2 regions of the Neobittarella massiliensis (ex Bilen et al. 2018) genome follow, and region 1 is predicted to be linked to the other one. Evidence: riboswitches for the same ligand, from Rfam matches in the RefSeq annotation. Region 1 holds a riboswitch; the other holds the start of a gene.
The links. A riboswitch is a leader RNA that binds a small molecule or an ion and turns the genes downstream of it on or off. The one in region 1 is predicted to bind cobalamin.
Positions count from the first base shown of each region.

Region 1 (5,215 bases):
GCGCATTTTGGCCCAGACGATCGGCCCGGACAAGATCAACCAACTGCGGCATGTGCGATTTTTTAAAGATGTGGACGGCATTATGGCTCACATGGAAAAGCACGCCGCCATTATCCGCCCCAAGTTTGAGCTGGTGGACACGATGCTGCACCGGCACCTGGACGGCCGCGAGATCGGCCGTTGGAGCAGGCCCTACGGCGGCTATTTCGTCAGCTTTTTCACCCTGGATGGCTGTGCCAAACGGGTGGAGCAGCTGTGCGGTGACTGCGGGGTGAAGCTGACTGCGGTGGGAGCTACCTACCCGTACGGCAAGGACCCGCACGACGCCAACATCCGTATTGCCCCTACCTACCCCAGCCTGGAAGAACTGCAAAAAGCCATGGAGATCTTTTGCCTGGCGGTAAAGATCGCCTCGCTGGAACAGGCAGCTCGGGAGCGGCTGGCGGCCTGAAAGGCATAGATCACGAGAATACGACACCCCGGTGGCGACTGCGCTGCCGGGGTGTTTTTATGTGCGCTCTGTGTGCTGCAAAGTATTTTGAGGAGTGGGCTGAGCGAAAATGCGGGGCGCGGAGATGTTTAGACGCTTTTTCGGAGATTACTGAAAGAGCAATTTTTTTGGCGTGCGGCACGCAAACAGATGGCCAGGATGAGTACCATCGAATTTTTATGGGGGTGGTGGTGGGCGGCAAACGAGCGCCGACAGGATGGGGGAGATAAAGAGGCGGCCGCTGTGCGGTATGGGGCTGCCGCAGGTGTGGACTATTGGCCCGTAGTGTGGTGTGGGTGCGATCGGGTGCTGTGGACCGGGCGAAACAGGTCAGGAGGGGAGCACCGACTTGACGGTGGGCGGGAGAGATCGTGAGAACATGTTGCGATTGTGGTTGTGTTTATTTTGCAGCTTTTGTGCTGTGGCGCCACAGCGCATGATTGGATTATTGGCACAACAGTTGCTCCGGTGGGCTTGGTATACAAAAACAGATCTTTGCCCGATGAAGGGCGGTCGATCTGGCGCAGACAGGTGCTTATATTGTTGGCGCGGCGCGATGTTATTGCGAGGAAGATGCAATGACATCGAATCGAACATCTGTATTTGTATGCTGGGATAAAGTAGGGCTGATGGGGAGAGCGTTTTTTGGTGATGGGATCGCGCACCGCAGAGAGCCGAGAACCAGCACATTAAAACCGGAAACAACAGCTGTGGCGGCGGTGTGTTGGGGGGAGGAGCCGGTTTGACAGCCCTGCTTTGCATGCCGTATAATAGAGAACAGACGAGAGAGTTCACCGCTGGGTGATGAAAAGGGAAGTCAGGTGCAAGTCCTGCGCAATCCCGTTGCTGTGATGCGGAGCGCCCCCACTGTGTGCCACTGGTCCTGAAGGGCCGGGAAGGCCGGGCGGCGCGCTGATGCTGAGCCAGAAGACCTGCTCTGCTCGAGATGTCATTTTGCTGCGGAGGACAGGGAATGCCGTCGACTGGAGCGATCGCTGCGCCCGTGTGATCTTTGATACTGTGGGTGCAGCGGGCACTTGGCGATAGGCTCTCTGCCCCCCTCTGCGCGGTACAGGGTGGCAGGGAGCTTTTTTGTGCCGCCAGGCAGCGGGAGAGAGTATGGGGGTGTAGATCGGTGCGGCAGGTGATAAAAAATGGACAGGCCCTGCGCCGGGGCTACACCACCGGCAGCTGTGCCGCCGCCGCTGCGGTGGCCGCGGCTTGGCTGCTGCTGCGCGGGGAGAACCTGACCCAGGTGCAGATCACGCTGCCCGGCGGACAGACGGCCCGGCTGTCGGCCCAGGTGTGCTGGCAGCAAGACTGCACAGAGGCCCGGGTGGTTAAAGATGCCGGGGACGACCCCGATGTGACCCACGGCATGGGCATTACGGCCCAGGTACGCTGTATCCCATCCGGCATAGAGCTGCTGGGTGGGGCCGGGGTGGGCACAGTGACCCAGCCGGGGCTGCAGGTGCCGGTGGGCCAACCGGCCATAAATCCGGTGCCCCGCAGGATGATCGAGGAGAACCTGCGGCGACTGTGCGATACCTGTGCGTATAGCGGTGGACTGCAGGTGCGCATCGGCGCTGAAAACGGCGCCGAGATCGCCAGAGAGACCTTTAATCCGCGGCTTGGCATTGCGGGGGGGATCTCTATTCTGGGGACCACTGGTATCGTGGAGCCCATGAGCGAACGCGCTCTGACCGAGACCATCCACCTGCTCGTTGACCGGGCCAAACTGCGCGACCCGGAGAGAGTGGTACTTTCCCCGGGAAATTATGGGCGTGATTACTGCCTGGAAAAGCTGGGGCTAGACCTGGAAAATAGCATTAAATTTTCGAATTTCATCGGTGATACGTTGGATTACCTGGTGTATAAGAGCTTTAAACAGGCGCTGCTGGTGGGACATGTGGGAAAGCTGGTAAAGGTGGCCGGCGGAGTGATGAACACCCATTCTTCGGTGGCTGACTGCCGCATGGAGATACTGGCTGCCCACGCCGCTGCCTGTGGGGCACCGCGTGCGCTGGTACAGCAGCTGCTCTGCTGTAATACCACCGACCGCGCGGTGGAGCTGCTAGACCGGCACGCACTGACCGGACCGGTATTTGCTGTGGTGTTAGAGCGGATATGCCGGCAGATCGACTACCGCACCAAAGGGCGACTGGCAGTAGAAGTGCTGCTGTTTGGCAGTGGGCAGACGCTGCTGGCCCAGACCGATGGCGCCCAGGCGCTGGCGGCGCAGATAAGAGGAGAACACAGATGACGGGAACTTTTATTAGCGTGGGGGTAGGCCCCGGTGACCCACAGCTGCTGACATTGGCGGCGGTGGACACCATTAAGCGCTGCCGGGTGGTGGCACTGCCGGCCAGCGGTGCTGGGGACAACGCAGCAGCGCGCATTGCCGGGGCGCTGCTGGAGGGCAAAGAGCTGCTCTACTGCCCAGCCCCCATGAGCCGCGACCGCGGGCAGCTGCAGGCGGTATTTGCCCAAAACGCCGACCTGCTGGCCGGCTATTTGGAACGGGGGGAGAATGTGGCGTTTTTGACGTTGGGAGACCCCACGGTATACGCCACCCCGATGTATTTGCACCGCATTTTAAAAGAGCGGGGGTACCCCACCCGTATCGTGCCGGGGGTGCCGTCGTTTTGCGCGGCGGCGGCGGCTTTGGATATGCCGCTGTGTGAGGGGGGCGAGATGCTGCATGTGATACCTGCCTCGTACCCGGACAGCCAGCTGGCGCTGGATTACCCCGGCACCAAAGTGCTGATGAAGTCGGGGCGCAGCCTGCAGCAGATAAAAAAACAGCTGGCGGCGAGGCCGCAGCTGCGCGCGCAGGCGGTAGAGCGCTGTGGGATGCCGGGGCAGGCGCTGTATGAAGATCTAAAACAGATAGATGAAAGCGCCAGCTATTTTACAGTAGTGATCGCCAAGGAGGAGAGCCAGTGATCGATTTTGTGGGAGCGGGACCGGGGGCACCAGACCTCATCACTGTGCGGGGCCAGCAGAAGCTGGCGGCCGCCGACATCGTTATCTACGCCGGGTCGCTGGTGAACCCTGAGCTGCTAAAGAGCACCAGACCGGGATGCGAGATCTATAACAGCGCGGCCATGACGCTGGAAGAGGTATTGGCAGTGATGCAGCGGGGAGAGCGGGAGCACAAGAACACGGTGCGCCTGCACACCGGTGACCCCTGTCTGTACGGTGCGATCCGCGAGCAGATGGACCGGTTAGAACAGCTGGGCATCGCCTACGAGGTGGTGCCGGGCGTGAGCTCATTTTGCGGGGCGGCGGCGGCCGTGGGAGCGGAGTACACGCTGCCCGGAGTGAGCCAGACGGTGATACTGACCCGCCTGGAGGGGCGCACCCCGGTGCCAGAGGCCGAGCGCATACCGGCGCTGGCGGCCCATGGTGCCAGCATGGTGGTGTTTTTGAGCGCCGGTATGCTAAAAAAACTATCGCGCCAGCTGTTGGAGGGCGGATACCGGGCCGATACGCCGGCGGCCATCGTATATCGGGCCAGCTGGCCCGACCAGCAGATCGTCCACACCAAAGTGGGGGAGTTGGCAGCGGCGGCAGCCAGCCACGGGATAGACAAGACGGCCCTTATTTTGGTGGGGGAGTTTTTGGGCGACGAATACCAGCGCTCAAAGCTCTATGACCCGGGGTTTTCGCACCTGTTTCGCGAGGCCAGCCAGTGAAGTTGGCGCTGTGTGCCTTTACCGCGGCGGGGGCGGCGCTGGCCCGATATATTGCCCAGCTGCCCGGTTACAGCTGTACGCTGCGCCCGCGAGATATGCCGCTGGACGAGTTCGTTGCCACCTGGATGCCCGACTGTGAGGGACTGGTGTTTGTGGGGGCGGCAGGTATTGCGGTGCGGGCTATCGCGCCGCACCTGCGCCGTAAAGACCGCGACCCGGCCGTGCTGGTGCTGGACGAGAAGGGGCAGTTCGTCATCCCTATTTTGTCGGGGCATTTGGGGGGCGCTAATGCGCTGGCCACCAAACTGGCCCGGCAGCTGGGAGCCACCCCGGTACTGACTACGGCCACCGACCTGAACGGCGTATTTGCCGTGGACCTGTGGAGCCAGAAAGCGGGCTGTGTCATCGGTGAGATCGACCGCATCCGGGCGGTGTCGGGCACGCTTTTGCGGGGCCAGACGGTGGGCCTGTACAGTGATTTTGAGGTGCGCGGACAGCTGCCGCCGGGCCTGGAGACGGGAACCGGGGCGCAGGTGGGGCTGTGCATCTCGCTGGATGGAAAAAGACAGCCCTTTACGACCACGCTGCACCTGTACCCCCGCATCGTGACGGTGGGCGTCGGCTGCAAAAAGGGGACCGACGCGCAGGCATTGGAGCGCTTTTTTGTGCAGTCGCTGCAGCTGGCCGGCGTTTCGCCGCTGGCGGTGCGGGGGCTGGCCTCTATCGACCTCAAGCGGGAGGAGCCGGCCATCTGTGCGCTGGCGCAAAAGTACAGCCTGCCTTTTTGGACCTATTCGGCCGCGCAGTTGCAGGCGGTGCCGGGGCGGTTTGCCGTATCGGATTTCGTGCTGCGCACCACCGGGACGGACAACGTGTGCGAGCGCAGCGCAGTGGCTGCCGGCGGAGAGCTGATCTTATCGAAACAGGTGTGCGACGGCATGACGCTGGCGCTGGCGGCGGCAGATTGGAGTTGTAGCTTTTGAATATCTGTATGGCGGGCATCGACCACAGCTTGGCGGGCATCGAC
Region 1 covers NZ_JACOGI010000001.1:1,012,687-1,017,901, forward strand. The annotation lists gene H8K20_RS04645 (aspartate aminotransferase type Ic) at 1-451, shown strand, start outside; cobalamin riboswitch at 1,261-1,444, shown strand; gene cbiD (cobalt-precorrin-5B (C(1))-methyltransferase CbiD) at 1,626-2,753, shown strand; gene cobI (precorrin-2 C(20)-methyltransferase) at 2,750-3,436, shown strand; gene cobM (precorrin-4 C(11)-methyltransferase) at 3,433-4,188, shown strand; gene H8K20_RS04665 (cobalamin biosynthesis protein) at 4,185-5,171, shown strand; gene H8K20_RS04670 (glutamyl-tRNA reductase) at 5,168-5,215, shown strand, end outside.

Region 2 (5,215 bases), on a different contig from region 1:
GCTGGGTATGCTGGTCACGGTGGCCATCCAGTCCTCGTCGGCCACCACCGTCATGGTCATGGGCTTTATCAATGCCGGCATCCTCACGCTGGCTCAGGGCACCGGCGTCATCATCGGCGCCAACATCGGCACCACCATCACCAGCGTGCTCATCGCACTGGATATCTCGGCCATCGCCCCGTTTTGCATCTTTGCCGGTGCCGTAGCCATGCTCTACTGCAAAAAAAATCTCCACAAGCACATCGGCCAGGTGGTGTTGGGCTTCGGCCTTTTGTTCCAGGGCCTGCACACCATGAGCGGAGCCATGGGCGGCCTCAAAGATGTGCCCGCCTTTCAGTCGTTCATCACCACCGCTAAAAATCCGGTGGTGGGTCTCCTGGTGGGCGTGGTGCTCTGTGCGGTCATCCAGTCCTCTTCGGCGGCAGTCGGCGTGCTGCAGGCATTGGCCTCACAGGGGCTCATGCCGCTGCACTTTGCTTCTTTTCTCATCTGCGGCATCAATATCGGCTCATCGGTACCGCCGTTTTTGTCGGCCATCAACGCCAAAAACAACGCCAAGCGCGCCGCCTGCGTCTACTTTATCTACAATGTAGTGGGCGCCATCATCTTCGTGCCCATCACCATTTTTACCCCCTTTACCCAAACGATCGAGTCCATCACCTCGGTGCCCATGGTACAGGTCTCGCTCTGTCACATCATCTTTAAGGTGGTCACTGCGGTGGTGCTGCTGCCCTTTACCAACACCATCGTCAAGCTCTCCTACATCTTCGTGCCCAAAAAGGTGCATGAGGACGAACGCCGCCTGCTGTATATCGACAAAAACCTCGCCACCTCGCCCAATGTCATGGCTGCTCAGGTGCAAAAAGAAGTAGAGCGCATGGGCCAGATCGCCCGTGCCAACTTCGTCCGCGCCGCCGAGGGGCTTCTCAAAAACGATGTCAGTCAGGCCAGCTTTATCCGCGACCAGGAGGATCTGATCGACTACCTCAAACACAGCATTACCGAGTTTTTGGTCCAGGCGACCCGACAGGAGCTGCCGGCGCCGGTCTCGCTGTATGTCAGCCGTATCTTTCACGTAGTCAGCGACATCGAGCGCATCGGCGACCACTCGCTCAACCTGCTCGAGCGCACCGAGATGTTCGTCGACCGGGGGCTGCTCTACTCGGCCAAAGCCATCGACGAGATCGAGGCCATCTACGAGACCGACCTCTACCTCTTCGACCGCTCTATCGGCGCCTTCCGCCGCCAGAGCCTTACCGACAGTGAGGAGGGCCAGCTGCACGATCTCGAGGAGACGGTGGACATGCTGGTGCTGCAGTCGCAAGATAACCACGTGGTGCGCCTGCGCCAGCACCAGTGCAGCACCGAGTCGGGGCTGGTATTCGACGAGGTGTTAAACGACCTCGAGCGCATCGGCGACCACTCCTTCAACATCGCTCAGGCCGCCAAGAGCGGCAAACCGGTGCGGGCCATCTAACTTTGCTTGCCACCGGCAGTTGACAAACTCTGGCAAATCGTGTACCATCAGCCTATAAACTGGTCTATTTGGGCCGGTGTTTACAAAAATTTAACAAAGTGGGGTCTGCTTGCGCCGCTGCGGCGAGAGCAGATAATAGGGAAACGGGTGTAAATCCCGTGCGGTCCCGCCGCTGTGAGAACCGAGCTGTCCGGAACATGCCACTGCCCCTGTCGGGGCGGGAAGGCCCGCCCAGCGCCCGAGGTTCGAGCCAGAAGACCTGCCCCATTTTTGTGCAGCACGCAGGATCTACGGTCGATAGGTCAGGTGTCACACGGCAGAGAGGGCCGCGCCTTGCCCCTCTCTCCGTCTTGATATGCCTGTCTTTTGCACCCGCAGAAGACAGGCTTTTTTGTCGGTCCCCCACCCGGGGCGCACCGGCTGTCGGGCTGCACCCACCTTGGCCGCACACCAGTGTCGCAGCCATCGGCAGGGGCAGCTTTTTTATCTGTGTGCCGCCATCGGCGGCCACCAACTAAAAAGCAGGAGGAAACTGTTATGACCAAACACGAGCGCCGCTTTCTCGGCGCCACCATCGCCATCAGTCTGGTGCTGAGCTTCTCGCTCCCCGCCAGCGCCATGCACATCATGGAGGGCTTTCTCTCCAAGGGCTACTGCATCTTCTGGGGTGCTGTCTGCCTGCCGTTTTTGGCCTGGGGGCTCATATCCATCCGCCGCACCGCCCGCGACCACCGCAAAACGCTGTTGGTGCTGGTCATGTCCGGCGCCTATGCTTTCGTGCTCAGCGCACTCAAGATCCCCAGCGTCACCGGTTCCAGCTCTCACGCCACCGGCACCGGCCTGGGGGCCATCCTCTTTGGGCCGGCAGCCATGGCGGTCATCGGCTTTATCGTGCTCCTATTCCAGGCATTACTGCTGGCCCACGGCGGGCTGTCCACGCTGGGCGCCAACACCTTTTCCATGGCTATCGCCGGCCCCTTTTTGGCCTTTGGTGTGTACAAGCTGTGCTTAAAGTGTAAGGTCAACCGCAAGGTAGCTATCTTTTTGGCGGCCTTTCTGGGCGATCTGTTCACCTATGTCATCACCAGCATCCAGCTCGGTCTCGACCACCCGGCCCAGTCTGGCGGCAGTGCCGCCTCTATCGGCACCTTCCTCGGCATCTTTGCCATCACCCAGATCCCGCTGGCCGTTATCGAGGGCATCCTGACGGTGATCGCCATCATCGGTCTCGAGAGTTACGCCAAGCCCGAGCTGCGCGAGCTGGGCTATCTGTCGGAGGTGTAGAACATGAAAAAAACAGGATTACTGGTCGTTGGACTGCTGCTGGCCGCGGTGCTCATCGCCGCGGTGCCGCTACTGACTATACACAACAGCGAGTTCGGCGGGGCGGACGGCGCCGCCGAAGACGCGATCACCCAGATCGACCCCGATTACACCCCCTGGATGGAGAGCGTCATCGCCCCTCCCGGCGGCGAGACCGAGAGCCTGCTGTTCTGTCTGCAGGCCGGCCTGGGCTCGGCGGTACTGGGCTTTGGCTTCGGCTACCTCATCGCCCGCAAAAAATACCAAAAGCAAACCGGTCAGGCAGGTACTGCGGCGCAGATACAAGCTTAACCGGGGCGTACTGTGCGGCGGGGCAGCTGTTTGCCCCGCCGCCTGTCCTTGACGCAAAAGGATGGTGAGAAAAATGCTCTCGATCGACTATTACGCTCAGCAGACCGGCCTCGGCCGCTGGTGCGGCGGCTATAAGCTGGCCATCACCGTGGGCACGCTGGCCCTGTGCATCGCCACCGACTCGGCCGCCTTCTCGCTCGCGGTGCTGCTGTGTATGGCTGTGCTGGCCCTCGGCCCCGGCCGCGCCCCGGTCAAGCTGTGGGCCAAACTCATGGCTGCCCCGCTGGTATTCGTCACCATCAGCTGTGCAGTGGTGGCCCTCAGCTTTCCCACCACCCGGCAGGGGCTGATCTCACTGCCTTTTTTCTCCCGCTTCATAGCCGTCACCGCCTCCAGTCTGCACACGGCCGGCCTGCTCTTTTGTCGGGCTATGGGCGCGGTGTGCTGCCTGTATGCGCTCACCCTGACTACCCCTTCCCATCAGGTCATCGGGGTGCTGCGGCGGCTGCATGTACCGGCCCTGCTCACCGAGCTCATGAGCCTCACCTACCACTTTATCTTCGTGCTGCTCGACACCCAGTCCCGCATGCACACCGCTGCTGTATCGCGGATGGGGCAAAATGGCTTTTACATCCATCTGCGCAGTACGGCCGCCATCTTCGCCAATCTGTTTCTGGCGGCCATGGCCAAGTCCTCCTCGGTGTATAGCGCTATGGAATCACGTCTCTATACCGGCTCTATCCAGTTTTTAGAAGAGCGCCCGCCGCTGCGCCCGGTGCAGGTCGCCGGCGCTGTCGCCTATTTTGTGGTGCTGCTGGTGCTGCGCCGAATATTTTTACTGGGGGGGTATTAGCCGTGCAGCCCATTTTACAGACAAGAGAACTCACCTTTACTTACGAGGGGCAGCCCACGCCGGCCCTCGACGGCGTCACCGTCGATATCTATCCGGGCCAGAAAGTGGCGCTGCTGGGGCAAAATGGGGCTGGTAAATCCACCTTCTTTTTGCAGCTCAACGGCGTGCTCAAGCCCGATCGGGGGCAGCTGCTGCTCGATGGACAACTGGTCACTTACGGCCAAAAATCGCTCTCTAATCTGCGCCAGCAGGTAGGGGTGGTGTTTCAGGACCCCGACGATATGCTCATCGCCCCCACCGTGCTGGGCGAGGTCTCGTTTGGTCCCATGAACTTAAAGCTGCCCAAAGAGGAGGTGTCTCGGCGGGCCCACCAGGCGCTCTCTTTTATGCAGCTGGAGCACTATGCCAGTCGCTGCCCCCACTATTTGAGCGGGGGGGAGAAGAAGCGGGTCAGCGTGGCTGACGTGCTGGCAATGGATGCCCGTGTCCTGCTGTTAGACGAGCCCACCGCCAGCCTGGACCCGCAAAACACTGTGCTTTTGCGCACCGCGCTCGATGCGCTGCACGCCGCTGGCAAAACACTGCTGCTCTCCACCCACGATATCGATTTTGCCTATCAGTGGGCCGACCGGGTACTGGTGTTTTCTTCCGGCCGCCTGATCGCCGATGCACCGCCGCGCGCGGTCTTCGGCGACAGCGAGCTGCTGCGGCTATCCGGTCTGGTCCCGCCGATCTGGTATGCTGCCGCCCACACGCTGCAAAAAGCCGGCCTGCTGCCGCCCGGCTGCTGGCCCACCAGCTCTACCGAGCTTCAGGCATCTCTGCTGGTGCCCCATCCCCCCACAGTCTAAAAAGCGCGCGCAGACAGGTCCATCCCGTCTGCGCGCTCTCTTTTTTGTCCCGCCTACAAAAATGGCGGTTGCCCGGTACCAGCCCCGCCAACAGCCGGCAGGCGTTTTTCACCCACATCACCTGTATGGCTGGCGACAGCAGATCCACACAAAAATGTGCCGATACAGATTTTGCGCCTATGTGCTCGTATCGCCTGTCCTGTCAATTGGCAAATTGCAGCCACCTCCGTCACCTTAAGCAGGACAATAAGGGCAGCCAGGCTGTCAAAAGCCGGTGCAAAGGTATCGGCAGATCTGCAGGTGTTCCCAGTGTACACCAACTGACCATGTGCTTTTCAGCCCTGCTGAAATATAGCCTTATGCAGCCAAACATCACCCCATAAATTTCTGTATCCCTCTTGCTTTTCCCCGGTATACCCG
Region 2 covers NZ_JACOGI010000002.1:522,125-527,339, forward strand. The annotation lists gene H8K20_RS11520 (Na/Pi cotransporter family protein) at 1-1,477, shown strand, start outside; cobalamin riboswitch at 1,562-1,758, shown strand; gene H8K20_RS11525 (energy-coupling factor ABC transporter permease) at 2,015-2,761, shown strand; gene H8K20_RS11530 (energy-coupling factor ABC transporter substrate-binding protein) at 2,765-3,091, shown strand; gene cbiQ (cobalt ECF transporter T component CbiQ) at 3,165-3,944, shown strand; gene H8K20_RS11540 (energy-coupling factor ABC transporter ATP-binding protein) at 3,947-4,795, shown strand.
Region 2: linked by a shared signal. The riboswitch ahead of H8K20_RS11525 (energy-coupling factor ABC transporter permease) and the one ahead of cbiD (cobalt-precorrin-5B (C(1))-methyltransferase CbiD) in region 1 are both predicted to bind cobalamin.